3 regions of the Lentzea sp. DG1S-22 genome follow, and region 1 is predicted to be linked to each of the others. Evidence: riboswitches for the same ligand, from Rfam matches in the RefSeq annotation. Region 1 holds a riboswitch; each other region holds the start of a gene.
What was found. A riboswitch is a leader RNA that binds a small molecule or an ion and turns the genes downstream of it on or off. The one in region 1 is predicted to bind S-adenosylmethionine.

Region 1 (9,413 bases):
ACCGCGACCGGCAGGACCCCGCCGTCACGGTCGCGCTGCGCCTGGAGTCCGGTGAGAAGGCCCTGGTCTGGACAACCACGCCGTGGACGCTGCCGAGCAACCTCGCCGCCGCCGTGCACCCGGACGTCGACTACGTGACCGTGGTGGGCTCCGACGGCGACAGGTACCTGCTCGCCGAGGCCCGCGTCGCGGCGTACGCGCGTGAGCTGGGCGAGGAGCCCGAGGTCGTCGCGCGCCACAAGGGCTCGGACCTGGTCGGCAAGAAGTACCTGCCGCCGTTCGACTTCTTCGTGGGTCGCGAGAACGCGCACCAGGTCCTCACGGCCGACTACGTGACCACCGACGACGGCACGGGCATCGTCCACATCGCACCGGCGTTCGGTGAGGACGACAAGGTCGTGACGGACGCGGCGGGCATCGAGGTCGTCGTGCCGGTCGGGCCGGACGGCAAGTTCACCGCGGAAGTGGCGCCGTACCAGGGCGTCCACGTCTTCGAGGCGAACAAGCTGATCATCCGCGACCTCAAGGAAGCGGGCCTGCTGCTGCGCCACGAGACCTACGACCACCCGTACCCGCACTGCTGGCGGTGCAACAACCCGCTGATCCAGCGCGCGCTGTCGGCGTGGTTCGTCGCGGTCACGCAGTTCAAGGACCGGATGGTCGAGCTCAACCAGCAGATCAACTGGGTGCCCGGCCACATCAGGGACGGCCAGTTCGGCAAGTGGCTCGAGAACGCGCGCGACTGGAACATCTCGCGCAACCGGTACTGGGGCTCGCCGCTGCCCGTGTGGACCTCGGACAACCCCGAGTTCCCGCGCACGGACGTGTACGGGTCGCTGGACGAGCTGGAGCGCGACTTCGGCGTGCGCCCGGACAACCTGCACCGGCCCTACATCGACGAGCTGACGCGGCCGAACCCGGACGACCCGTCCGGCAAGTCGGTCATGCGCCGCATCCCGGACGTGCTCGACTGCTGGTTCGAGTCGGGCTCGATGTCGTTCGCGCAGGTGCACTACCCGTTCGAGAACGCGAAGTGGTTCGAGGAGCACTACCCCGGGAACTTCATCGTCGAGTACAACGGGCAGACGCGCGGCTGGTTCTACACGCTGCACGTGCTCGCGACGGCGTTGTTCGACCGGCCGGCGTTCCGCGACTGCGTGGCGCACGGCATCGTCCTCGGTGACGACGGCCAGAAGATGTCGAAGTCGCTCAAGAACTACCCGGACGTCAACGAGGTCTTCGACCGCGACGGCTCGGACGCCATGCGCTGGTTCCTCATGGCGTCGCCGATCCTGCGCGGCGGCGACCTGGTCGTGACCGAGCGCGGCATCCGCGACGCGGTGCGCCAGGCGGTGCTGCCGCTGTGGAACTCCTGGTACTTCCTGGCGCTGTACTCCAACGCCGCCGGGAAGGAGGGCACGTGGCGCGTCGACTCGAAGAACGTGCTCGACCGGTACGCGCTGGCGAAGACGCACGACCTGGTCCGCGACGTGCAGGCGGCGATGGACGGCTACGACATCTCCGGCGCGTGCCAGCTGGTGCGCGAGTACCTGGAGGTGCTGACGAACTGGTACGTGCGCCGGTCGCGGCAGCGGTTCTGGGACGGCGAGCAGGACGCGATCGACACCCTGCACACCGTGCTGGAGGTCGTCACGCGCGTGGCGGCGCCGTTGCTGCCGTACACGACCGAGGTCGTGTGGCGCGGGCTGACCGGTGGCCGTTCGGTGCACCTGACGGACTTCCCGTCGGTGTCGGACGTGCCGGCGGACGACGCCCTCGTGGCGGCGATGGACGAGGTGCGCGACGTCTGCTCGACGGCGTTGTCGCTGCGCAAGGCGAACAAGCTGCGCGTGCGGCTGCCGCTGGCGCGCCTGACGGTCGCCTCCCCGGTGGCGGCGTCGCTGGAGGACTTCGCCGAGATCGTGCGCGACGAGGTCAACGTCAAGGAGGTGTCGCTGTCCACGGACGTCGACGCCTACGGCCAGTTCCAGCTCGTCGTGAACGCGCGTGCCGCCGGTCCGCGCCTCGGGCCGAACGTGCAGAAGGTCATCAAGGCCGTCAAGGCCGGTGATTGGTCCGAAGTGGACGGTCGCGTGGTGGCCGCGGGCGTCGAGCTGTTCGAGGGCGAGTACGAACAGCGCCTGGTGGCAACGGATCCCGCTGCCACGGCCGCTCTGCCGGGCGGCGCCGGTGTCGTCGTGCTCGACACGGCGGTGACGCCGGAGCTCGAGGCCGAGGGCGTCGCACGTGACCTCGTGCGCGTGGTGCAGCAGGCCCGCAAGGACGCCCAGCTCGACGTGTCCGACCGGATCACGCTGACGCTGGACCTGCCGGACGCGGTGAAGGCCGCCGTGGAGCCGCACCTGCCGTTCGTGCAGTCGGAGACGCTGACGACCTCGGTGGTGTTCGGTGAGGGCACGTCCGAGGGCACGGTCGGCGACGGTGCCAAGGTGAAGGTCGCCGTCGCGAAGGCCTGACAGCAGTGGTGGGGGGCCGCTGTCTTCGGACGGCGGCCCTTCGTCGTTTTCGCGTCACGCGCGTTGTGGCTGACGCTTCGGGGCGAACAGGCGCCGCACCTGGCGCACGTACCAGGACCAGCGGGCCGGGGCCTTCGGTTCCCGGCCCGCCGCGCGTTCGCAGGCGTCGAACAGGTCCTCCAGGCACGCGTCGTGCAGCCATCTGATCGCCAGCACCCAGCGCAGCCGGTCCACGAGGGCGAACCGGCCGATCAGCTCGTGCCGCAGGACCGTGCCGGACGCCGAGAGCGTGTGACTGCCCGACATGTCGACGAACTCGAAGGTGATCGACTCGCCGGGCACGAACTCGGTGCAGCGGTAGCGGATCGGCCCGTGCCCGCCGTCGGCGCCGACCCCGAGCGGCCGGTCGAACTCCAGCTTGCCCCACGCCGGTGGCCAGAGCTCCTGGATGCGGTCGACGAACGGGCCCGCGGGCACGCCGAGGTCGCGGGTGTGGACGTTCCTGATCATGAGAGCCCCTTCCATACGCTGCCGTATGTTCCTGGACCGTACGGTAGCGTATGGGAGCGTGGCGCGGCGGAATCGTGACGACTGGACTGAGATAGCGCTGAGAGCGCTGGCCGAAGGCGGGCTCGGCGCCGTCGCGATCGAGCCGCTGGCGGCGCGGGCCGGCGCCACGAAGGGCAGCGTCTACCACCACTTCCCGAACCGCGAGGCGTTGCTGCGGGCGACCGTCGAGCGGTGGGAGCGGGAGCACACCGAGAAGGTCATCGAGCTCGTCGAGTCCGAGGGGACGCCGCAGGACAAGCTCAGGACGTTGTTCACCCTGGTGCTCGACACGACCCGCAAGGGCTCGGTCGAGATGGCGTTGCAGGCCGGGGCGGGCAACGAGGTGATCGCGCCCGTTCTCGAGCGGGTCACGAAGAAGCGGATCGGCTACGTCACGGAGCTCTTCGTGCGGCTCGGGTTCGACCGGGACCACGCGAGGAAGCGGGCGTTGATCGCGTTCAGCCTCTACCTCGGGCAGGCGCAGATGTGGGTGAGCCTGCCCGGCCTCGTCGAACCGGTGCTCGACGAGGCCGTGCAGGTGCTCACCGCCCGGTGATCAGGCAGGTGATCAGGAAGCGGTCGCCCACAGCGCGGAGGCGATCACGTCCGCGTTCCGGTCGAGCGCCGTGGTGCTGACGTTCGCCGTGGTGTCGCAGGAGCGGTGGTAGCAGCGGTCGTAGGCCTGGCCGGCCGTGCCGCCCCACTTCTGCGCCTGGGCCGCGGTCTTGATGCCCTCGGCGCCGGTGAAGGTGCCGCCGACCGGGATGCCCGCGCGGGCGAACGCCGCGTGGTCGGAGCGGCCGCCGACGCTGGTCAGCTCGGTCTGGACGTTGAGCGCCGTGAAGCCCGCCTGGAGCCGCTGCTGCAGCGCGAGCGAGCCGGAGGGCTGGCCGGAGGCGCTGTAGACGAAGTAGCCGGGGTTGGGCGAGCCGGTCATGTCGAAGTTCAGGTATGCCTTGATCTTCGACCGGTCGGTGGTGCTCAGCGAGTTCACGTAGAACGTCGACCCGCGCAGGCCGAGCTCCTCGGCGCCCCACCAGCCGAACCGCACGTGCTTGGTCGGCTGGAAGCCCGTCGCCCTCATCTGCAGGGCGACCTCGAGCAGGGACGCGGACCCCGTGCCGTTGTCGTTGATGCCGGGGCCCGACGTGACGCTGTCGAGGTGGCCGCCGAGCATGACCGTGTTGTTGGTGTCGCCGCCGGGGTAGTCCGCGATCAGGTTGTAGCCGGTGGCGCCGTTGTAGGTGAACGACTGGACGCGGGTGGTGAAGCCCGCCGCGTCGAGCTTGCCCTTCACCCAGTTGACCGAGGCCAGGTACCCCGGACGTCCGTGGGCGCGGTTGCCGCCGTTGGCGTTCGCGATGGACTGGAACTGGTTGAGGTGGGCTTGCACGTTCGCCACGTTGATGTCGGGCGCCGCCAGTGCCGACGGTGCGGCGGCTTGCGCCGTGGTTGCTCCGGCCATCGTCAAGGCGGCCGCCAGTGCGATCAGGATCCTCATGGTTCAACTCCGTGCAGGGTTGGGATTGAGCCACTGATCAACATGCTCCGTCGTGCATGACCCCGCTAGGGGCGAACGGCTGGAGTTGTTGACTCGTCTGATTCGTCGGAATCGATGGTGATCAACCAGAATGGTCCGGGTGGGTGACGTCACGGTCGTTCTGGGTGTCGGTGCCGTCGTGCTGCTGATCTCCGTGATCGCGGTGCGGGTGTCGACTCGCCTCGGCCTGCCCTCGCTGTTGCTGTACCTCGGCATCGGCGTGCTCCTCGGCGAGTCCGTCTTCGGCATCAGGTTCGACGACGCCGGCCTCACGCAGTCCCTCGGCATCGCCGCACTGGTGCTGATCCTGACCGAGGGCGGCATCACCACCCGCTGGAGCGCGGTGAAACCCTCGCTGTGGCTGGGGGTCGCACTGTCCACAGTGGCCGTTGTGGTGAGCGTCGCCGTCACCGGTACGGCACTGCACTTCCTGCTCGGCCTCGACTGGCGGATCGCGTTGCTCTGGGGAGCGGTGCTGTCGTCCACCGACGCCGCGGCCGTGTTCAGCGTCCTGCGGTCGTTGGGTGTCGGGGCGCGGCTCACGGGCGCGCTCGAACTGGAGTCCGGTCTCAACGACGCACCGGTCTACATCGCCGTCGTGCTGCTGGCGTCCTCGGACCGGATCTCGTGGACCGCGCCGCTGCTGGTGGTCTACGAACTGGGCGCGGGAGCGCTCATCGGCGTCCTGCTGGGCGTCCTGGGCGCCGCGGGCCTGAGACGCGCGGCGCTGCCCTCGACCGGTCTCTACCCGCTCGCCACCGTGGCCGTGTGCGTGATGGCCTACACGGCCGGCGACCTCGCGCACGCCTCCGGCTTCCTCGCCACCTACGTCGCCGCGCTGGTGCTCGGCAACGCCCGCCTGCCGCACCGCGCCGACACGCTCTCGTTCGCCGAAGGTCTCGGCTGGCTGGCCCAGATCGGGCTCTTCGTCCTGCTCGGCCTCTACGCCTCGCCGTCACGGCTGCTCGACGTGCTGTTCCCCGCGCTGGTCGCGGGCGTGGTGCTGACGTTCGTCGCCCGGCCGTTGTCGGTGGTGCTGGCCTCGCTGCCGTTCAAGGTGCCGTGGCGTGAGCAGGCGTTCCTCTCGTGGTCCGGCCTGCGCGGCGCGGTGCCGATCGTGTTCGCGCTGATCCCGCTGATCCAGGGGGTCGAGGGCGCGCGGCAGCTGGTCGACGTGGTGTTCCTGCTGGTCATCATCCTGACGATCGTGCAGGGCACGACGCTGCCGTTCCTCGCGCGCCGACTGGGGCTGGTGAAGACGGGGGAGGCGTTGGAGGTCCAGGTCGACTCCTCGCCGCTCGACGAGCTCGGCGCCGAGCTGCTGCAGGTGCACATCCAGCGCGGGTCGAAGCTGCACGGCGTCTACATGTCCGAGCTGAGGCTGCCCGGCGGCGCCACGGTGAGCCTCGTGGTGCGCGGCGGGAAGAGTTTCACGCCACAACCGACGACCCGGCTCCAGACCGAGGACCAGTTGCTCATCGTGACGACGGAGGAGGCGCGCGAAGCCGCTGAACGGCGCGTTCGAGCCGTCGACAGGGCCGGCCGCTACGCGCGCTGGAAGGGCGAGACCGGCGAATGATCGGTCTGCGAGCCTTCCCAGCATGTGAATCGGGTGTCGACGAGCGCGTCACCCTCCGCTAACGTCGTCGGCAGGTCATGAGAGCCAGCGTCAAGCCCAAGCTTGCTGGCCGGCAACCCTCCAACCGCGGTGGGGTGCCCTTGGTGAGGACCTGGTCCGGCGCGTGGGGCGCCGGTCAAGCGCGGGCCTTCGCGACACGGGGCCCCTGGCCTCGGAGGCAGCTCGATGACGCTCGCGATCACCCCTGGAACCACCACTTCCGTCCCGGCCGTCGTCGGTGCCGACCTGCGGGTTCCCCTGGTGACCGGAGAGCGCGTCACCTACGCCAACCTCGACCACGCGGCGTCGGCGCCCTGCCTGCAGGAGGTGCGCGACGCCGTCGACGAGCTGCTGCCCTGGTACGCCAGCGTGCACCGCGGTGCCGGGTTCGCCTCCCAGGTCTCGACCCGCGTCTACGAGCAGGCGCGCGACCGCGTCCGCAGGTTCGTCGGCGCGCACCCCTCCGACACCGTCGTCTTCACCCGCAACACCACCGACTCGCTGAACCTGTTGGCGCGCAGCGTTCCCCGCAACACCGCGGTCGTCCTGTTCGACAGCGAGCACCACGCGGCGCTGCTGCCGTGGCGCGGGCCGAACGTCCAGCGCGTTCCCGCTCCGTCTTCGTCCGGCGCCGCGGTGGTGGCGCTGGACCGGGCTCTCGCCGCCGCCCCGGTCGGCCCTCGGCTCGTGATCGTCACCGGGGCGTCCAACGTCACGGGGGAGCTGTGGCCGGTCGCCGAGTTCGCGAACCTCGCCCGCCGCCACGGCGCGCGCATCGCGCTCGACGCCGCGCAGCTCGCCCCGCACCGCCCGATCAACGCCCGTGAGCTGGGCGTCGACTACGTGGCCTTCTCCGGGCACAAGATCTACGCGCCGTTCGGCGCCGGCGTGCTGGTCGGCCGTGCCGACTGGTTGCAGCAGGCCCAGCCGTACCTCGTCGGCGGCGGCGCGACCTCGAAGGTCACCGACCACGGCGACCGCCTGGGCGTCGCGTGGTCCGCCGTGCCCGAGCGGCACGAGGCCGGCAGCCCGAACGTCGTCGGCGTGCACGCCCTCGCGGCGGCCTGCGAGATCCTGTCGCGGCACTGGGAGCAGACGGTCGCGCACGAGCAGGAGCTGCTGACGCGCCTGCGGGACGGCCTGCGCACGGTTCCCGGCTTCCGCGAGCTGTCGATCCTGACCGACGCCGACAAGGTCGGCGTCGTGAGCTTCACGATCAGCGGTTTCGACGCGGGCTTCCTCGCGGCGGCGCTCTCCGCCGAGTACGGCATCGGTGTCCGCGACGGCGCGTTCTGCGCGCACGTGATCGTGAGTCGCCTGGTGAAGAAGGCCGGATCGCACGAACAGCGTGCCGTGCGCGCGTCGATCGGCCTCGGCACGACGGCCGAGCACGTCGACCGCTTGGTGGCGGCGTTGCGCACGCTCGTCACCGAAGGTCCGAAGTGGACCTACACCCGGCGCGACGGCCGCTGGGTGCCCGAGGACGACGGCCGAACCCTGCCGCCGTTCCTCGCGTAGTCCCGGTAGTGGACAATGACCTGGTGAGTGACGAGTCCAAGGCCGCGGAGAAGGTCTCCGGGAAGGCCGCTGAACCGCCTGCCGAGGTGCAGGTCAGCGAGCCCGGGACGGCCGAGGCGACCGTGGTCGCGGCCGAGGAGCCCGCCGAGGCCGAGTCCCCCGCGGAGGCGGAGGACGACGAGGAGGGCTTCTCGATCACCGGCTCGCTGCCGGAGCCGAAGACCACGCTCCTCGCGGTGCTGGCCGGCGGCGTGCTGGCCCTGGACGTGCTCACCAAGGTCCTGTCCGTGGCGTTCCTCGAGGGTGCCGACCCGATCAAGGTCTTCGGGGGCGCGCTCTACCTGACGTTCGTCCGCAACCCCGGTGCCGCCTTCGGCCTCGCCGAGGGCTGGACGTGGATCCTGGCGCTGATCGCGCTGGGCGTCGTCGGGTTCATCCTCTGGATCTCGCGCAACCTCCGCTCGCAGGGCTGGGCCGTCGGCCTGGGCCTGGTGCTGGGCGGCGCCGTCGGCAACCTCGCCGACCGCCTGTTCCGCGAGCCGGGGCCGATGCGCGGCCACGTGGTGGACTTCCTGTCGCTTTTCGACCCGTTCGGCCGTGTGTGGCCGGTGTTCAACGTCGCCGACATGGCGATCGTCGGCGGTGGCGCCACGATCATCGTGCTGGCGCTCCTGCAGCACGACTACGACGGGACGGTTCACAAGGAGAAGAAGGTCGAGGACCCCGCTTGAGCGGATACCGAACGCTGCCGATTCCCGACGGTCTGGACGGCATGCGCGTGGACGCCGGCCTCGCGAAGCTCCTGGGCCTCTCGCGCACGGCCGTCGCTGCCATCGCCGACGCGGACGAGGTGCTGGTCAACGGCCGCGTCGTCGGCAAGTCCGACCGGCTGACGGCCGGGGCGATGCTCGAGATCACGCTGCCGGCGCCGCCGCAGCCGATCACCGTGCAGGCGATCCCCGTCGAGGGCCTGGAGATCATCCACGAGGACGACGACATCATCGTCGTCGACAAGCCCGTCGGTGTCGCCGTGCACCCGTCGCCGGGCTGGACCGGGCCGACCGTGGTGGGCGGGCTCGCCGCCGCGGGCCACCGCGTCGCCACGTCCGGTGCCGCCGAGCGCCAGGGCGTCGTGCACCGGCTCGACGTCGGCACGACCGGCGTCATGGTCGTCGCGAAGTCCGAGTCGGCCTACTCCGCGCTGAAGCACGCCTTCAAGGAGCGGACCGTCGACAAGGTCTACCACGCGATCGTGCAGGGCCACCCTGACCCGATCAAGGGCACCATCGACGCCCCGATCGACCGCCACCCGAAGCACGACTACAAGTTCGCCGTGATGAACTCCGGCAAGCCCTCCATCACGCACTACGAGGTGATCGAGGCGTTCCGCGCGGCGTCGTTCGTCGAGGTGCACCTGGAGACCGGGCGCACCCACCAGATCCGCGTGCACTTCTCGGCGCTGCACCACCCGTGCGTGGGCGACCTGACGTACGGCGCCGACCCGACGCTGGCCAAGCGCCTCGGGGTGTCGCGGCAGTGGCTGCACGCGCGCCAGCTCGGGTTCCACCACCCCGGCACCGGCGAGTGGGTCGCGTTCACCTCGGACTACCCGGACGACCTGGCCGCGGCGCTGGAGAAGCTGCGCGACGAGGGCTGATTGCGTCTGGGTAAATCACCGGTTGACGACGTTGCACTTGATGTCAATCGGTGT
Region 2 (9,413 bases), 3.2 Mb from region 1:
GACCACCTCGGCGAGGTAGCCGGTCTCCTCCTCGACCTCCCGGACGACCCCGTCGTACGGGTGCTCGCCGTGGTCGATGCCGCCGCCGGGGAGGATCCAACGTTTGCCCTTAGGGCCAAGCCAGCGCGCCAGCAGGATCTCGTCGTCGTCGTTGATGCACACCCCGTACGCGGCCACGCGCTGCTTCTTCGCCCTCATGCTACGGAGCGTAACTTGCGGTCGGCGCGAAAAAAGTGATATCACTTAGCTACTACTTCGCTAGGGGGTCTGGATGAGCGCATCCATCGACACGACGGTCCACATGCCGGCGCCTGTCGTCCGTGAGAAGCACGCGCGGGAGCTGCCCGGTCTGCCGATGTTCCTCGTGGGTTTGGCGGTGCTGGCTGTGAGCGCGTGGACGATCATCGAGGGCGTCAGGGCGATCGACCCCGACGGCGGTGACCCGTCGCCGGGCCTGCTGATCGCGGGGCTCCTGCTCTTCGGCGCCGGGGCTCTGATCTGGAAGGGGCTCTTCACCGTCGCGCCGGGTGAGGTGCGGGTGCTGCAGTTCCTCGGCCGGTACGTCGGCACGGTCCGCACGGACGGTCTGCGGTGGGCGAACCCGCTCACCACCAGGGAGAAGATCTCCGTCAGGATCCGCAACCACGAGACGGCGACCCTCAAGGTCAACGACGCCGACGGCAACCCGATCGAGATCGCCGCTGTGGTCGTGTGGCAGGTCGAGGACACTGCGCGCGCACGGTTCGAGGTCGACGACTTCGTGCGGTTCGTGGGCATCCAGACCGAGACCGCGGTGCGGCACATCGCGAACAGCTACCCGTACGACAACCACGCCGAGACGGGTCTGTCTCTGCGGGAGAACGCGGACGAGATCACCGAGACGCTGGCGATCGAGATCGCGGCGCGCGTGCAGTCCGCGGGCGTGAAGGTGATCGAGTCACGGCTCACGCACCTCGCGTACGCGCCGGAGATCGCCCACGCCATGTTGCAGCGTCAGCAGGCCGGCGCGGTCGTGGCGGCGCGGACCCGGATCGTCGAGGGTGCCGTCGGCATGGTCGAGCTCGCGCTGGAACGGCTCGCCGACCACGAGGTCGTCGAGCTCGACGAGGAGCGCAAGGCGGCGATGGTCTCGAACCTGCTCGTCGTCCTGTGCGGTGACCGTTCCACCCAGCCCGTGGTGAACACCGGGTCGCTCTACACCTGATGGCGGATCGCAAAAGCGTTCTGCTCAGGCTCGACCCGGCCGTGCACGACGCGCTGAGCAGGTGGGCGAACGACGAGCTGCGCAGCACCAACGCGCAGATCGAGTTCCTGCTGCGACGTGCGCTGGCGGACGCGGGCCGGCTGCCCGGCGAGGTGAAGAAGATGCCTCGCCGCGGCCGGCCCCCGAAGAAGCCCGGGAGCAAGAACGACGAAGAGCCGGACGAACAGGCTTAGAACTCCGGCGGTGCCTCGAGGTCGTGGGCGCGGAAGAGCACGGCGTGCTCGACGCCCATGGCCTCGCCGCTCATCGCGAGGAACTTCGGGATGAAGTCGGCCGGGGCGGGGTGGTCCGGGAGCGCGGCCAGGTACTCGGCGTGCGCTTCCAGCGAGGCGACGCCGCGGCGCAGCGGTTCACCCGTCACGTCGACGCCGTGGGTCGCGCCGGACCCGGCCAGCCCGGGAGTGATGTACCAGCGCACCGAGTGCGGCTCCAGGCCCTCGTCGACCTGTTCCGGGAACACCCAGCGGTTGCCGGCGTCGCGCAGCGCGTCGAGGGTCGCGAGCCCGGCCGCGCGGTGGTCGGCCTGGTCGAAGCCGTAGGGCGTCTCGACCTCGAAGCCGCAGCCGAACACGACGTCCGGCTTGAAGCGGCGGATCTCGCGGCAGATGTCCCGGCGCAGGTCCAGGCCGTAGACGAGGACGCCATCGGGGTGTTCGAGCACGGTCAGGTGCTCCACACCGACCACGGCGCAGGCGGCCCGCTGCTCGGCGACGCGCAGCCGTGCGGTCTCCTCCGGCGGGTTCGGCATCCCCGCCTCGCCGCGGGTGAGCAGGAGGTAGCCGACCTCGATGCCGCGCTCGGTCCAGCGGGCGACGGCCGCGGACGTGCCGTACTCCATGTCGTCGGGGTGTGCGACGACGCAGAGCACGCGCCGGAAGGTCTCCTCCGGAAGGGCAGGCAGTGTCATGCCGGTCATCGTCCCGTGCGAGGCGGCCGGCGTCCGGGAACCGGCGGAAGAAGTTGCGGGGACGAGCGCTGGGTGGGCCGCCGGTCTCGGCGTGTCGTACACGTCGTTCAGACCTGGGGGACGACGGTGTCCGTGGACCGCCGTGACGGCGTGGTGGAGTCCACGGGGGCGAACACCGATGGGCGCGCGGGCACGGCGATCGCGCCGGTGTACGTGCGCCAGCCGGCCTCCCCCCGTGCTCACGCCCGACGCGCGTCTGGTGGCCTTCACGCGCGTGGAACTCGCTGCGGGGCAGTTGAAGCAGGTCGAGGTGTCGTCCCGGCTCTCGCAGCTGGCGCTCACCGTCGGCGACGGGCGGCGTGAGGTCGCGCGCGGCGGGTACGAGGCCGTGGTGGGCGCGGCGAAGGCCGCCTTCGCGGTCCGCTGAGCTGGCCTGATATCCTTCGTCGTCGTGAACGCGCGGCTCTCCGCCGTGGAGGAGACCCGGTCCTTGGCCGGTGCCGACGAAGCGCGCCACGAACCCCGGTTTCGACAAGAAGGGTGATGTCGCATGGCGAACATCAAGTCCCAGCTCAAGCGGATCAAGACCAACGAGAAGGCTCGCCTTCGCAACAAGGCGGTCAAGTCGTCCCTGAAGACGGCCATCCGCAAGTTCCGCGAGGCTGCCGAGGCCGGTGACAAGGCGAAGGCCCTGGAGCTGCTGCAGGACGCGTCCCGCAAGCTCGACAAGGCCGCCACCAAGGGCGTCATCCACGCCAACCAGGCCGCCAACAAGAAGTCGGCGATGGCCCAGCGCGCGAACAAGATCGAGGGCTGATCTCGCTCGCGGAGCCTCGAGCTTCCGCAAAGGGCTCCACCTCCTCCGGGAGGTGGAGCCCTTTCGCGTTCCTGGTGTAGGCGTAGTTCCCATGGACTCGCTGCCGCGCATTCAGTTCGTCGAACTCCACGACCTCGAAGGCACCCCGCCCGTGCTGCGGACCCTGCACACCGAGTCGATCACCACGATCTACCGGCTGACGGACGCGGCGCGGGAGTACTCACGGCCACTGGCACGGGCGCTGCGGTCGGGCGCGGACCACCGGTCGGGCGCGGACCACCGGTCGGGCGCGGACCACCGGATCGTCGACCTGTGCGCGGGCTCCGGCGGACCGGTACCGCTCATCCAGCGCCGGCTGCACGCGGAAGGCGTCCACACCCACGTCACGCTGACGGACCTGGTGCCGAACGTGCGCGCGTTCGAACGCGTGGAAGCCGAGAACCGGCGCCGGCTGCGCGATTCGTGCTGCTCGGTGGACCACGTGCCCACCTCGGTCGACGCCACGGACTGCCGGGTCGAGGGGACGCGCACGATCTACGGCGCCTTCCACCACTTCCCGCCCGCGCTCGCCGCGCGGATGCTGCAGAACGCCGTCGACACCCGGCAGCCGATCGTCGTCGTGGACACCAAGCGGTCGTTCGTCTACCCGGTGTTCTTCCCGTTCCTGCTGACGCTGGCCGTGCTGGTGGCGGCGCCGTTCCAGCGCAATCCCCTGCCGCGCTACCTGCTGCGCCTGCTGCTCACCTACGTCGTGCCGGTGCTGCCGTTCATGATGTTCTTCGACAGCGTCGTGTCGTTCCTGCGCATGTACGGGCGCGCGGAACTGCGCCGGATCGTCGACGGCCTCGACCGCACCGAGTCGTTCACGTGGACGATCGGCGTCGAGCCCGGCTTCACGGGAGCCCAGTACCTGATCGGGATCCCGCGGTGACCTCCTCCGGTCAGCGGCGGCCGTGCGCGGCGACGATCCGGAGCACCGCGCGTTCCAGCGCGTAGTCGGCGTCGGCCGCGACGCCCTTCACGTCGGCGTTCAGACCGGCGACCACCTGCATCGCGTCGGCGAGACCCGACTGGTCCCAGCCGCGCGACTGGGCCTGGGCCTTCTTGATCTTCCACGGCGGCATGCCGAGCGGGCCGGCCAGGCTGAACGGGTCGGCCCGCCCCACCGCGGACACGCGCGCGACCGTGCGCACCGCATCCGCCAGCGCGTCCGCGACCAGCACGTGCGGCACACCGAGCTGCATCGCCCAACGCAGCGCCTCCATGGCACCCGCGCGGTCACCGGTGACGGCCTTCTCCGCGACGGCGAACCCGGTCACCTCCGCCTTGCCCTGGTGGTAGCGGCGGATCTCCTCGACCGTCACCTTGCCGTCGGTGTCGGAGACGAGCTGCGAGGCCGCCGCGGCGAGCTCGCGCAGGTTCGTGCCCACGGCGTCGATGAGCGTGGCGACGGCCTCCGGGTCGATCTTGCCGCCCGCCTGCCTCACCTCGTTGCGCACGAACGCCTCGCGCTCGGCGGACTTCGTGACCTTGCCGCACTCCGTGACCGCGGCACCGGCCTTCTTCAGCTGACCGGGCAGGTCCTTGGCGGCCTTGCTGCGGCCACCACCCGTGTGAAGGACGACGAGCGTGACCCCGTCCGCAGGCGCCTTCACGTAGGAGAGCACCGTGTCGGCGACTTCCTTGCTGATGTCCTGCGCGTTCTGCAGGACGATCACGCGGCCCTCCGCGAACAGCGACGGGCTCACCAGTTCGGCCAGCTCCGGAGGCGTGAGATCAGTCACCTGGACGCGGGTCAGGTCGGCGTTCGGATCGACCTCGCGTGCGGCCTCGAGAGCCGCCCGAACAGCACGTTCGACCAGCAGCTCCTCCTCGCCGACGACGAGGTGCAGTGACTCCGGTGCGCTCACGTTCCGCATCCTTCCACGTCCCGGATCGTGGACGACGGTGGCTCAGCGGCGGACCGGTGCCGTAGCTTGGTGGCCACAACTGAACACCGCTCATCCAGAGGGGCAGAGGGACCGGCCCGAAGAAGCCCCGGCAACCGGCGTCAGCGCTGTGTGCACACCTGTGCGCGCATCTGAGTGCAGACGATCACGGTGCCAATTCCGACCCGTTCGATTTCGCGGGAAAGATGAGGAGATACCTCGCGATGACTGCTGTCTCTGTGCCGACGAGCACCAAGTTCGACCTCGGCCCCGCCCGCGCGCTGCTGTGCCGTGAGTGCGGCAACGAAACCCCTCTCGCTCCCGAGTACGCCTGTCTGGAGTGTTTCGGGCCACTGGAAGTGGCCTACGACTTCGGGAAGATCCGGCGCGAGGACATCGAAGCCGGCCCCAGGTCGATCTGGCGCTACCGCGGCCTCCTCCCCGTTCCGTCCACTGTGGAACAGCACCCGAACACCGACCCCGGCGGCACCCGCCTCGTCGAGGCGCACAACCTCGCCAAGGCACTGGGCGTCCGCAAGATCTGGGTCAAGGACGACACCGGCAACCCCACCCACTCGTTCAAGGACCGCGTCGTCGGCGTCGCGCTCGCCGCCGCCCGCGAGCTCGGCTTCAAGGTGCTGGCCTGCCCGTCGACCGGCAACCTGGCGAACGCTGTCGCCGCGGCCGCCGCCCGCGCGGGCTGGCGGTCGGTCGTCCTCGTGCCCTCCAACCTCGAGCGCGCCAAGATCCTCATGAGCGCCGTCTACGAGGGCGCCCTGATCGCCGTCGACGGCAACTACGACGACGTCAACCGCCTCGCCCAGGAGCTCGCCGCGGAGAACGAGGACTGGGCGTTCGTGAACGTCAACGTCCGCCCGTACTACGCGGAGGGCTCGAAGACGCTCGGCTACGAGGTCGCCGAGCAGCTCGGCTGGCGCCTGCCCGACCAGATCGTCGTGCCGATCGCGTCCGGCTCGCAGCTCACCAAGGTCGACAAGGCGTTCCGCGAACTCGGCCAGCTCGACCTCGTCGAGGCCACGCCGTACAAGGTGTTCGGCGCGCAGGCCACCGGCTGCTCCCCGATCTCGGCCGCCTTCAAGGCGGGCCACGACGTCATCCGCCCGGTCCGCCCGGACACGATCGCCCGCTCGCTGGCGATCGGCGCCCCGGCCGACGGCCCGTACGTGCTCGACGCGGTGCGCCGCACCAACGGTGCCATCGAGGACGTCACCGACGAAGAGGTCGTCGAGGGCATCAAGCTCCTCGCCCGCACCGAGGGCATCTTCGCCGAGACCGCCGGCGGCGTGACCGTCGCGACGGCGAAGAAGCTGATCGAGTCGGGCCAGCTCGACCCGGACGCCGAGACCGTGCTGCTGATCACCGGCGACGGCCTCAAGACCCTCGACGCGCTCGGCGACACGATCGGCCCTCGTGCGACGGTGCCGCCGTCGGCCGAGGCAGTGATCAAGGCGCTGGGGTAGTCACCTCCTTTCCGGCTCCGGGGACGAGACTGCGTCTCCGGAGCCGTAGGTGAACGTCTCGTTCAAGAGATGGGCTGCTCCGGAAGCGCGCAGCCCTGTCGGGATGCCTATCCGTTGCGGCACAACGTGATCTCGACAGGGAACATTGGTTCACAAGGCGATCGCGTCCGTCTTCAGCCAGCCCGTGCGCGGGAAGCGCCGCAGGCCGTCCACCACGTGCGGTCCGACCGCCTCCACGGTTGCGCGCCAGGCCGCGATCCGTTGCGGCCACGGGGCTTCCGCCTTCAGGGCGTTGTAGTGGTAGTCGTGCCAGACGTCCGGGGCGATGCGCAGGTCGTCGTCGAACACGTGCTCGGCGATGAGGTCGTACGCCTCTTCCGGCTTCTCCGCCTTGGTGGGCGACAGCACGTGGGTGGTGGTCGCCTTGTACGTGACGGCGCGGGTGCCGTCTTCGAGTGTTTCGCAGATGTAGTAGGCGAAATCGGGTTTGAGTTCGTCGTGCGGCCACGGGGTCGCCGCGTAGTTCATCTGCCACAGCGCCCATGCGAGGCCCGGCGTGCCGCCGGGGATCGGGTAGCGCGCGTTGAACAGCCTGATCCAGACCATCTCTTCTCCTTCGTACGATGCGGTTCCCCGGCAGCACCGCCAGGTCTCCGTCCTTGTCCGTGCGCAGCACCAAGGCGCCTCCCGTTCGCAGCACGTCGATCACGTGCGGGCTCGGGTGGCCGTAGCGGTTGCCCGTGCCGACGCTGACGAGCGCTATCTGGGGCCGCACGGCCTTGAGGAACGCGGGCAGCGAGTAGCGGGAGCCGTGGTGCGGCACTTTGAGCACCTCCGCGGTCAGGTCCCGCTCTCCCAGCAACGCGGCTTGGCCGGCCAGTTCGACGTCGCCGGTGAGCAGCACTCGGCCTGCTCTCGTGTGGGCTTTGAGCACGAGCGAGTAGTCGTTCACCGTCGTGTTCTCGGCCTCGGCGACCGGCGGGCGCCTGGGGCCCATCACCTCCAGGTCCAGGCCTGGCAGGGCGAAGCGCTCCCCTGCCTTCGGTTCCACCACCCGCACGTTCTGGGCGCGGGCTCGTCTGCCGACCTCCCTCCAGGCCCACTCGGGTTCTTTGAGCGGGCCCACCGCGATCGCTCCCACCGCACGTCCGGTGAGCGCGGCTTCCAGGCCACCGACGTGATCCGCGTGCAGGTGGGTGAGGACCACGAGGGGGATCTTGGTGATCCCCAACGTCTTCAGGCACCGGTCAACCGCGCCGGGATCCGGTCCGGTGTCGACCAGGACCGCCGTGTCCGCGACGTCGGTGGCCAGGACGAGCGCGTCGCCTTGGCCCACGTCGCAACTGACGACCTTCCAGCCGTCCGGTGGCCAGACCGGTGCGACGACTCGCATCGGCACCAGCACCACGAAGCCGCCGACGAGCACGGCAACCACCAACGTCCGCGACTTCTTCAGCCGCAGCAACAACACGACCACCGCCGTGACGGCGGCCAGCGCGAGCGCTCCGGTCCAGCCGTCCGGCCAGCCGACCGCCGCGCCGGGCACGGTCGACGCCTGGCGTCCGACCTGGATCAGCCACGTCACCGCCGGACCGGCCACGTGCGTCACCAGTTCGGCCGCGCGGGGTGAGAACGGCGCCACGACCGCTGCGACCACGCCCAGCACCGTCGCCGGCGCGACCACCGGCCCGGCGACCAGGTTGGCCAGCACCGAGACCAGGCTCACCTGCCCGGACAGCCCCGCCACCAGCGGAGCCGTGGCCAGGCTCGCGGCCGTTGGCACGACCACAGCCTCGGCCAGTCCGTTCGGCACGCCACGCTGTTTGAGCGCTTGTGCCCACCTCGGCGCGATGAGCACCAACGCCGCCGTCGCCACCACGGACAACGCGAAGCCCGGCTCACCGCCCAGCGCCGGGTCGTGGAGCACCAGGACGAGGACCGCTGCCGCCAGGCTCGGCACCGCCGAGCGTTCCCGGCCCAGCACCAGCCCCAGCAACGTGACGGCGCCCATGACCGCGGCCCTGAGGACGCTCGGCTCCGGTCCTGCCAGGATCACGAACCCGACCAGCGCCACCATCGCCGCGACGGCGGCCTTGCGCGGTCCGAGCCGTCTGGTCAGCAGGTAGACCGCGCCGCACACGATGGCCAGGTTCGCCCCGCTCACCGCGAGCAGGTGGGCCAGACCGGCCGTGCGGAACTCGTCGACGATGCGCGGCACCATCTGCTCGGTGTCGCCCACGACGAGCGCCGGCAGGAGCCCGGCCTCCTCGTCGTCCAGCACCCGGCTGGCTTTGGCCAGGCCGTCGCGGAGGTCGTCCGCCCAGCTCTGCCAGACCGGTGGCGGTTGTAGGTCTGCCGGCGGACCTCTCACTCTCAGCAGGGCTGACGCCAGATCGCCGCCTCTGGGCGGGGCGAGCGTGCCCTTGACCGTGACCTTCTGGCCGGGCAGCAGGTCTCGCCACTTGGCTGCCGGAGCCAGCAGCACCAGTTGCGCGCCGTCCGCGGTTGCTTTGACCACGACGTTGTCCACGCCTGCCTGGTGGCTCGCGAAGCCCTCGGCCCTGATGCCCTTCGGCCTGGTGACGATCTCGACGGTGAGGGTGGTGCTGCGGCCTTCGTTCGCCGCCAGGCGGAACGGGTGGGATTCCGCCCGCAGGACGTGGCCGCCGACCCAGGCCGCTGCCACCGGGCCCGAGATCAGCAGGGCTATCGCGCAGGTCCTGTTCCACCACGCCCTGCGCCACGCGGCCAGGCCGATGGCGCCTGCCGCCACGCCGGTGCTCACTGCCGCCTGCCAGCTCAGGAAGAGGCCGGCGACCGCGGTCGCCCACACCGCCGCCGCGGCGGGGACCAGGCGGTAGTCCTGGGCTACCGGGTGCTTGCGGGCCACGGGGTGCTTCCCAGGCCGCTCGGCGGATCGGAGGCACGGCTTGGACTGCCTTGGCGTGGCTGGGGAACGTTCGGCACCTCGCCTGGGGCGTCGTGCGGCTGGATTTGCGTGCTGCGGCTCTTGTGG
Region 3 (9,413 bases), 2.4 Mb from region 1:
TTCCGGCACCGGTGATCGACGCCCACACGCACCTCGACGCGTGCGGCGCCACCTCACCGGAAGACGTGGCGGTGCTGCTCGACCGCGCGAACGCCGCCGGGGTCTCGCACGTGGTCACCGTGGCGGACGACTTGGCCGCCGCCACGTGGGCCGCCGAAGCGTCCACTTGGGACCCGCGGGTCTACGCCGCGGTGGCCGTGCACCCGACGCGCACCTCGTCGTTCGGCGACGCGGAGAAGGCGGAACTGGAGCGGCTGGCCGTCCTGCCGCGCGTGGTGGCGATCGGCGAGACCGGTCTCGACTACTACTGGGACTACTCGCCGCCGGCCGCCCAGCACGAGGCCTTCCGTTGGCACATCGACCTTTCCAAGCGCGTCGGGAAGCCGTTGATGATCCACGACCGGGACGCGCACGAGGACATCCTCGAGATCCTCGACGCCGAGGGCGCACCGTCCACTGTGGTCTTCCACTGCTTCTCCGGCGACGCGGACTTCGCCCGGCGGTGCGTCGACGCGGGGTACGTCCTGTCGTTCGCCGGCCCGGTGACGTTCAGGAACGCCCGCGCGCTGCGGGAGGCGGCGGTGCTGGTGCCGCAGGACCAGCTGCTGGTCGAGACGGACGCGCCGTTCCTGACGCCGCACCCGTACCGGGGCCGTCCGAACGAACCCTATTGTGTGAATTACACAGTTCGGGATCTTGCCACTCTCCGTGGCGAAGATCTTTCTGAACTCTGCACCGCCGTCACCCGTACTGCTCAACGAGTGTTCGGCTTCGACCGCTGAAAAATGACTTGGAGCAAACGGAGTACAGGGTTCCTACCTCCATGGGTGACTGAGGTCACAACATCGGTAGGGGTGTTTGCGCAACGTGCTTTGCCCCGTTACTGTCCCGTGACCGTGCCACCTGAACCGACGTTGTCGGTTCGGAGCACGCCCGCAGTCGGGGCGGGACCGAAGCCAGAAGCGACAAGCAGCGAGACCACGTAGGAGGAGTTGCCGGGAACCTTCGAGCTCCAACTCGAATGATCTTGTCAACGCCAACTGTGCGGTGGCCTCACAGCTTCCGCAATGGAGGTATCGACCCTGATGTCCGGTAGCGACAGAACTGCCGCTCCTTACGACTTCAACGAGGACACCGACTGGTTCACGCCGGTCGGGGGCACCGCGGTTGGCGTCGTCGATCCCCACCCGAGCTTTCCCGCCGGTGCGCTGACCATCACGCCCGCGGACGTGCTCGAGGTGCTCGGACCGGACGCGGACGACCTGCTCGCCTCGGCCAACGTCGACGTCGACGAGCTGATCCGTCTCATCAACGCCGAGACGACGATCATGCCGCCCCTCGTCCTCCCGTCGGAGGAAGAGGAGAAGAGCGACCCGCAGCTGCTCGTCAAGGCCGCCACGAACTGGAAGCGCCGCTTCCTCAAGGGCGCGGTCGCCGCGGTCCTCGTGTCGATCTCCGGCGGCGGCGTGACCGCGATGGCGATGGACAAGTCGCTGACCGTCGAGGTCGACGGCGCGCTGCAGACCGTCCACTCCTACGAGGGCACGGTCGGCGAGGTCCTGGCGGAAGAAGGCATCGTCGTCGGTGAGCACGACGCCCTGTCCCCGTCGCTGAACGCCCCGATCTCCGACGGCGGCAAGATCAGCCTCGACCGCGGCCGCCTGCTCAAGATGAGCGTCGACGGCCAGGCCCGCGAGGACTGGGTCCGCTCCGTCACCGTCGAGGAAGCCGCCAAGCAGCTCGGCGTGAACCTCGAAGGCGCGTGGATGTCCGCGCCCGGCTCGCAGGACGTGCCGCTCGAGGGCATGAACCTCGAGGTCAAGACCAGCAAGACCATCAAGCTGTTCGACGGCGCGAACCCGGTCCGCGAGGTCAAGACCACCGCCCTCACCGTCGACGAGCTGCTGAAGTCCGAGAACCTCTCCCTCGGCCCCGAGGACGCCGTCTCGTCCGGTGCCGACGTGAAGCTCGCCACCGGCGCCGAGGTCTACATCTCCCGCACCGGCGTCACGGTCATCAACGTGAACGAGCCGGTCGCCGCGCCGGTCGAGAAGACCAACGACCCGAACATGAACGCGGGCGAGCAGAAGGTCGTCGACCCCGGCGCCGCCGGCGAGCAGATCTCCCAGTACCGCGTGACCGTGAAGAACGGCAAGGAGATCAGCCGCGAGAAGCTGGGCAGCAAGGTCACCAAGGAGCCGAAACCCAAGAAGATCGTCGTGGGCACCAAGCCCCTCCCCGGCGGCGAGGTCTGGGACCGCCTCGCCAAGTGCGAAGCGGGCGGCAACTGGGCCATCAACACCGGCAACGGCTACTACGGCGGCCTGCAGTTCAACAAGAGCACCTGGGACGCCTACGGCGGCGCGGCCTTCGCCGCCTACCCGCACCAGGCGACGCGCGAACAGCAGATCGCCATCGCCACCAAGCTCCGCGACGGCCGCGGCGGCACGTACTCGGCGTGGCCGGGCTGCCGCGCCAAGCTCGGCCTGCCGTAGACCCGCGTCGCCTCCCCGTCCCCCGCACGAAGGCCGTCCTGGTTCGCCAGGGCGGCCTTCGCGGTTCCGCCCACCTGTGCCGTGTGCGGGTTTCCGGCCGCGGGCACCTCGGCTGCGGCTGACGGCGGTGAGCGGCCGCGCTGGAGGCGGTGAGGCGGGAGCCGGAGTTGGGCGAGCACCCGTGCCTTGTGCGGGGTTGGCGGTGCGAAGGGCTTGGCGCGGGCAGGCTCGCGCAAGGGTCCCCTCGAATTCGGCGTCCCCCGCGACCGACCGTACTCGGCGGGTCTGACAGTCCCGGGATGGTGGAACGGCGGGGCGGAGTCGAAGGCGAGCCGGCCTTCCGCCGGCCGCGATGGCGCCGAGCCGACCCGCGCGCCAAGCCGCCCCGTGGAGCACCCTCCCACTCGCCCCGGTGAGGGGTGACCAAGCCCCGGACCAGCAGCCTGAGAGAATGCCCGGGTGAGCCTGCTGGGACCCGCCGAAGTCCGCCGTCTAGCCGCCGAACTGGACATCCGCCCGACCAAGAAGCTGGGCCAGAACTTCGTGCACGACCCCAACACGGTCCGCAAGATCGTCGCGGCGGCCGGCCTGGCCGAGGACGACGTCGTCCTCGAGGTCGGTCCGGGCCTGGGCAGCCTCACCCTCGCCCTGCTCCCCAGCGCCAGCCAGGTCGTCGCGGTGGAGATCGACCCGCCGCTGGCGCGGAGGCTTCCCCGGACCGTCGCGGAGATGGACCCGGAGAACGCGAGCAAGTTGCACGTGGTCCTCAGGGACGCCATGAAAGTCACCCAAGAGGACCTGCCGGTGCAACCCACCGCGATCGTCGCCAACCTCCCGTACAACGTCGCGGTCCCGGTGGTCCTACACCTCCTGGCCGAACTCCCGAGCCTCCGGAAGGGTCTTGTCATGGTCCAGGCGGAGGTGGCCGACCGCATGGCCGCGAAGCCCGGGAGCAAGATCTACGGCGTCCCCAGCGTGAAGCTCGCCTGGTACGCCGAGGCGAAGAAGGCCGGCGCGATCGGCAAGAACGTGTTCTGGCCCGCGCCCAACGTCGACTCCGGGCTGGTGTGGTTCCAGCGCCACGAAAAGCCGTTGTCCACTGTGGATCGCAAGAAGCTCTTCGCGGTCGTCGACGCCGCGTTCGCGCAACGTCGCAAGACCCTCCGGGCCGCCCTCCGCGGGCACACCGCGAACGTCGACGAGGTGCTCGCCAAGGCGGGTGTCGACCCGCAGCTCCGGGGCGAGCAGCTGACGGTGATCGACTTCATCCGGATCGCCGAGGTCTAGGCCGGGGATCCTTCGGCCAACAGTGTGATCTGTCGAACGAATCGGATTCTGGCTTGCGCAACCGAACGTCCGTCCGGTTGACTGCTACTTGCCATCCGGAGCGACTGAGAGACCTGGCTCTACGACGTCGCAGCAACCACCCGCTGGATGCGGGCAGGTGCTAACGCCAGGACCGATGGAGGAGCACCATGGGTACCGTGCGAATGCTGACGCGCCGTCGAGTTGTCGACCAGTGCCGTCGCACCGCTTCTGCATGTCGTCGCCACCTCGTCTAGGGCGCCTTCTCAAAGTCCTCTGACGCGCACTCGATCGCGGAGTGGCGCACACACCTGAGCAGCAAACTTCGACCGCGCACGTCCGCGAACACCAGCGGACGAGGTGCCGTCGCGCGCAGCCGTGGAGCAGAAGTGATCACTGTCGAAAACCTCACCAAGTCCTTCCAGGGCGTCAGCGCCCTCAACGGCGTGACCCTCGACGTCGAGGCCGGCACCGTGCTCGGCGTCGTCGGCCCCAGTGGTGCCGGCAAGTCGACGCTCGCCCGCTGCGTCGCGCTGCTGGAGCGTCCCGACTCCGGGGCGATCCGCGTCGACGGCACCGACATCACGAGCCTCGACGGGTCGGCGCTGCGTGCCGCCCGTCGCCAGATCGGCGTTGTGCCGCAGGGGGATTCGCTGCTCCGCCAGCGCACCGCGGCCGGCAACATCGCGCTTCCGCTCGAGTCCGCCGGTGTGCCGGGGCCGCAGCGGCGCACCCGTGTCGGTGAGCTGCTGGACCTCGTCGGGCTGACCGACAAGGCCGGCGCGTACCCCGACCAGCTGTCCGGCGGGCAGCGCCAGCGCATCGCCGTGGCGCGTGCCCTCGCCGCCAACCCGTCCGTGCTCCTCGCCGACGAGCCCACGTCCGCCCTGGACCCGGAGACCACCGGTTCAGTGCTGACGGTGCTCGACCGTGCGCGCGCTGAGCTCGGTGTGACCGTGCTCGTCGTCACGCACGACATGGGCGTGGTCCGGAAGATCTGCGACGACGTCGCCGTGCTGGAGCAGGGCCGCGTCGTCGAACACGGCAAGGTGCTCGACCTGGTCAACGACCCGGTCAGCCGCACGAGCAGCGCCCTGCTGCCCGCCGTCGACCTGAACCCGATCAACGAGAGCAGCTACGACCGCGTCGCGGACGTCGTGCTCGTCGGGTTCGCCGCGGTCGGCGCGCTGCTGCCCGAGGCCGCGCACCGGTTCGGGGTCGAGCTCAACATCGTCGGCGGTGGCCTGACGCGTCTCGGGGAGACCCCGGTCGCGCGCTTCCGCCTGGGGCTGAACGGCGAACGTTCCGACTCCGCTCTCGAGTGGATCGGCGAGGCCGGAGGCGCTGTGCAGAGGTCCCTGAAGGGGCCGCAGGGAGTAGCTGCGTGAGGTCTGCAACACCCTGGTCCGACGTCGTCGCGTACCTCGTCGAGGCCACCGGGGAAACGCTGTACATGGTCGGCGTCTCCACCGTCATCGCAACACTGCTGGGAGTTCCCGTAGGTGTCTGGCTGCAGCTCACCGCCAAGGGCGGGCTGCGGCCGAACGCCGCGGTGCACAGGGTTCTGAGCTTCGTCACCGACCTCGGTCGCTCGATGCCGTTCATCGTGCTGCTCGTCGCGCTCACGTCGGTCACCCGGCTGATCGTCGGCGGTTCCATCGGCAGCACGGCGGTCATCGTGCCGCTGGCCGTGGGAGCGATCCCGTTCGTCGGGCGGCTGGTGCAGAACATCCTGTCCGAGGTGCACGTGACCGTGGTCGAGGCCGCGATCACCACGGGCGCCTCGACGTTGAAGATCGTGCGCAGCGTGCTGATCCGCGAGTCGATGCCCGCGCTGATCAACGCCATCGGCGTCACCGTGATCGCCCTCATCGGGTACTCGGCGATGGCGGGCGTGATCGGGGGCGGTGGCCTCGGCGACCTCGCGATCCGCGAGGGCTACCAGCGCTTCAACGACCGGATCCTGTGGAGCACCGTGGCGTGGCTCGCCGTGCTCACCACCGTGATCCAGCTCGGTTTCACCCGTGCCGCCCGTGCGTCCGACCGGCGCCGGCACGCCTCCGTCTAGACCCGTAGCGATTCTCAAAAGGAACGTCATGCGTATTCGTGCTGCCCTGATCGCAGTTGCTTTGTCCGGTGTGGCGGCTTTGTCTGCTTGCTCGTCCGGTGGTGGCTCGTCCGCCTCGGACACGCTGAAGGTCGGCGTCTCGCCGGTCCCGCACGCCCAGATCCTCGAGTACGTGGCCGACAACCTCGCCTCGTCGAAGGGTCTCAAGATCGAGGTCGTCGAGTTCACCGACTACGTGCAGCCGAACACGGCGCTGGTCGACGGGTCGCTCGACGCCAACTACTTCCAGACCGTCCCGTACCTGGAGACGTTCACCAAGGAGAGCGGCGCGGAGGTCGAGTGGGTCCAGCCGGTCCACGTCGAGCCGCTCGGCCTCTACTCCAAGAAGGCCAAGAAGCTCGACGAGCTGCAGAACGGCGCCAAGATCGCCGTCGCCAACGACGCCACGAACGAGGCCCGCGGCCTGAAGCTGCTGGAGGCGAACGGCCTGATCAAGCTCAAGGCCGTCGACCAGCCGACCGTGCGCGACATCGCGGAGAACCCCAAGAACCTGCAGTTCGTGCCGCTGGAGGCCGCTCAGCTGCCGCGTTCGCTGGAGGACACCGACGCCTCGGTCATCAACGGCAACTACGCCATCGACGCGGGCCTGAAGCCCGCCACCGACTCGCTCGCGCTGGAGAAGGCCGAGGGCAACCCCAACGCCAACGGCCTGGTGACGCGGACCGAGCTCAAGGACGACAAGCGCGTCAGGGACCTGGCGGAGCTCCTGGCGTCGCAGCAGGTCAAGGACTACATCAAGCAGACCTACAGCGGCTCGGTCATCCCGGTCTGACGGTGCTGCCGACCGGGGGAGGAGTCCGGGACCCCAGAACGCCCGTAGGCTGACGTGGTGCTCGCAGTCGTTCCACCCCCGGTCACGGTCCGCGTCCCGGCCAAGGTCAACCTGCACCTGGCCGTCGGTGACGTGCGCCCGGACGGCTACCACGACCTGGTGACGATCTTCCAGGCGCTGTCGCTGGTCGACGAGGTCACGGTCGCGGTCGCCGACGAGCCAGGCGTCGAGGTCCACGGGGAGGGCGCCGACCAGGTGCCCACCGGGGCCTCGAACCTCGCCTGGCGCGCGGTCCAGCTGCTCGCCGCGCACGTGGGCAAGGACCCGGACGACCCGAAGGTCCGCGTGGTCATCCGCAAGGCCATCCCGGTCGCGGGAGGCATGGCGGGGGGCAGCGCGGACGCCGCCGCGACGCTCGTGGGCCTGTCGTCGTTGTGGCGCCTCGACATCAGCCGCGACGAGCTGGCCGAACTGGCCGGGAAGCTCGGCGCGGACGTCCCGTTCGCCCTCTACGGCGGCACCGCGCTCGGCACCGGCCGCGGCGAGCGGATCGTGCCGGTGCTCGCCCGCCACCAGTTCCACTGGGTGCTGGCGTTCGACCGCCGTGGACTGTCCACTCCGGACGTCTTCGACGAGCTGGACCGCCTGCGCGCGGAGGGGGATCCGCCGCGCGTCGGCCCGGTCGAGGCCGTGCTGGAGGGGCTGTCCTCGGGAGACCCGCGCCAGCTCGCGCTGCTGCTCGGCAACGACCTGCAGGCCGCCGCGGTCTCGTTGCGGCCCAACCTGCGCCGCACGCTCCGCGCGGGCGTCGACGCGGGCGCGCTGGCCGGCATCGTGTCCGGCTCGGGCCCCACGACGGCGTTCCTGTGCGAGGACGGCGACACGGCCGTCCGGGTGGCCGCCGAGCTCGCCGGCGCGGGGGTGTGCCGGACGGTGCGCGTGGCGCACGGCCCGGTGCCCGGAGCGCGCGTGATCACGGCCGAGGAACCGAAGCCCACTCCGCCCGAGGTGCACGCCTAAGATCCTGTGGCGCCACGCGCGCCCCGGTGCGAAGCGCCCGTTCCAAACGGGGGCGATCTCGAATTCTCGGGGCGCGCGTGGCCCTGTCGCGGGGAGGCGAGGTGGGCAGACGGCTCCGGCACGAGCTGTTCCGGATGGTCGTGTCGGACCTGGTCGGGAACCACCCGAACCTCCACCCCGACCGCCTCGACCACTACGCAGGCCTGGTCCGCCGCAGCACGGTCGAGGACCCCGCGTGGACCGCCGCCCTGCTGCGCTGGGCCCGCCACGACGCCGGACTCGCCTGCACCGCGCACGCGGGCGCCGCCGAGTTCGTCGCGGCCCGCCTGGCCGCCGGCCTGCACGGCACCTCCCGCCAGGTGGTCGACTCCGTGCTCGCGGAGCCCAACGACCCCACCTGGCTGCTGAACTACTGGCACCACAAGCACGGCCGCGCACTGCCCAAGCCGCTCAAGCGCGGGATCGGCGACGCCGTCCGCCGCCTCTACACCGAGGAGTCGGTGCGCGACCACGACCACGTCTTCATCAGCCTGCGGTTCGGCGACGTCCTGAACCGCGTGCACCCGAAGCCGGTCGACGAACGCCAGTCCGCGCTGTTCCGCGCGATCCTGGACCGCCGCCACGACCCGAAGGCCGCGGAGTGCCGGCCGGTGCCCCGGCCGCCCGCACCCTCGCCGCTGCCCCGGATCACCGGCCACACGCTCCTGCTGGTCGACCTCCACGCGGCCGAGCGGTACGGGTTCGAGGAGACCGTCGAGGCGGTGGTGCGCCGGTGCGACCGGGCCGAGGTCGTGCGGTTCCGGGGGTACGGGCTTCCCCACGACCGCCGGCGCCGCCTGCTGGAGGTCGTGCGCAAGCGCCTCCGGAGGCACGACAGGGTTCTCCTGGTCACCGAGGCGCAGCCTCTGGACGGGGAGCTGAGCGGTGCGGTGCCCGCCTACGTGCCACTGCACGTGTGGGACCTGGGCGAGCAGGGCACGGAGTGGGCGTCGGTGTCGAGGCACCGCTACCGCCACCGCGGCGACCCGGCGGGCGCACCGCGGGCGTTGTCCCTGTTCGAGGCTGGTGAGCAGGGGCTTTGGCCCTGGTAGGTAGCCTTCAACGGGCAGTTTCTTACTAGTCGTGAGGTTTTGATGGCCAACCTGGTCAACCTGGAGTCCGTGTCGAAGTCGTTCGGCGTCCGGCCGCTGCTCGACCGCGTGTCGCTCGGCGTCGACGAGGGCGAGCGGATCGGCGTCGTCGGCCTGAACGGCGGCGGCAAGACGACGCTGCTCGAGGTGCTGGCCGGGGTCGAGCCCGCCGACGACGGACGGGTGTCGCGGTCGCGCGACCTGCGCATGGCGGTCGTGACGCAGCGGACCGAACTGCCGGAGGGGTCGACCGTGCGCAACGCGGTCATCGACCCGCTCGGCTTCGACGCGGAGCACGAGTGGGCGTCCGACGCCCGTGTCCGATCCATTTTGGACGGACTCGGGATCACGGCGCTGGGCCTGGACTCGGTGGTCTCCAGGATGTCCGGTGGCGAACGGCGCCGCGTCGCGCTGGCCGCCGCGCTGATCCAGGACCTCGAGCTCCTCGTGCTGGACGAGCCGACGAACCACCTCGACGTCGAAGGCGTGCGCTGGCTCGCCGAGCACCTGCTGGCGCGCAAGTGCGCGCTCGTCGTCGTCACCCACGACCGGTGGTTCCTCGA

Region 2: another riboswitch for S-adenosylmethionine. It lies ahead of thrC (threonine synthase); the one in region 1 lies ahead of V1227_RS36535 (aminotransferase class V-fold PLP-dependent enzyme).
Region 3: another riboswitch for S-adenosylmethionine. It lies ahead of V1227_RS24610 (methionine ABC transporter ATP-binding protein); the one in region 1 lies ahead of V1227_RS36535 (aminotransferase class V-fold PLP-dependent enzyme).

Annotation. Positions count from the first base shown of each region.
Region 1 covers NZ_CP143276.1:7,668,598-7,678,010, forward strand. The annotation lists gene ileS (isoleucine--tRNA ligase) at 1-2,477, shown strand, start outside; gene V1227_RS36515 (SRPBCC family protein) at 2,532-2,987, opposite strand; gene V1227_RS36520 (TetR/AcrR family transcriptional regulator) at 3,046-3,582, shown strand; gene V1227_RS36525 (M28 family metallopeptidase) at 3,595-4,527, opposite strand; gene V1227_RS36530 (potassium/proton antiporter) at 4,667-6,145, shown strand; SAM riboswitch class IV at 6,219-6,333, shown strand; gene V1227_RS36535 (aminotransferase class V-fold PLP-dependent enzyme) at 6,371-7,702, shown strand; gene lspA (signal peptidase II) at 7,726-8,433, shown strand; gene V1227_RS36545 (RluA family pseudouridine synthase) at 8,475-9,359, shown strand.
Region 2 covers NZ_CP143276.1:4,447,905-4,457,317, forward strand. The annotation lists gene V1227_RS20280 (NUDIX hydrolase) at 1-198, opposite strand, end outside; gene V1227_RS20285 (SPFH domain-containing protein) at 272-1,204, shown strand; gene V1227_RS20290 (hypothetical protein) at 1,204-1,437, shown strand; gene V1227_RS20295 (PIG-L deacetylase family protein) at 1,434-2,180, opposite strand; gene V1227_RS20300 (fibronectin type III-like domain-contianing protein) at 2,350-2,598, shown strand; gene rpsT (30S ribosomal protein S20) at 2,722-2,988, shown strand; gene V1227_RS20310 (hypothetical protein) at 3,080-3,919, shown strand; gene holA (DNA polymerase III subunit delta) at 3,930-4,898, opposite strand; SAM riboswitch class I at 4,986-5,129, shown strand; gene thrC (threonine synthase) at 5,141-6,397, shown strand; gene V1227_RS20325 (DNA internalization-related competence protein ComEC/Rec2) at 6,381-9,287, opposite strand.
Region 3 covers NZ_CP143276.1:5,317,077-5,326,489, reverse strand. The annotation lists gene V1227_RS24625 (TatD family hydrolase) at 1-782, shown strand, start outside; gene V1227_RS24620 (transglycosylase family protein) at 1,086-2,495, shown strand; gene rsmA (16S rRNA (adenine(1518)-N(6)/adenine(1519)-N(6))-dimethyltransferase RsmA) at 2,955-3,782, shown strand; SAM riboswitch class I at 3,871-3,964, shown strand; gene V1227_RS24610 (methionine ABC transporter ATP-binding protein) at 4,190-5,188, shown strand; gene V1227_RS24605 (methionine ABC transporter permease) at 5,185-5,868, shown strand; gene V1227_RS24600 (MetQ/NlpA family ABC transporter substrate-binding protein) at 5,897-6,700, shown strand; gene V1227_RS24595 (4-(cytidine 5'-diphospho)-2-C-methyl-D-erythritol kinase) at 6,758-7,720, shown strand; gene V1227_RS24590 (hypothetical protein) at 7,822-8,811, shown strand; gene V1227_RS24585 (ABC-F family ATP-binding cassette domain-containing protein) at 8,854-9,413, shown strand, end outside.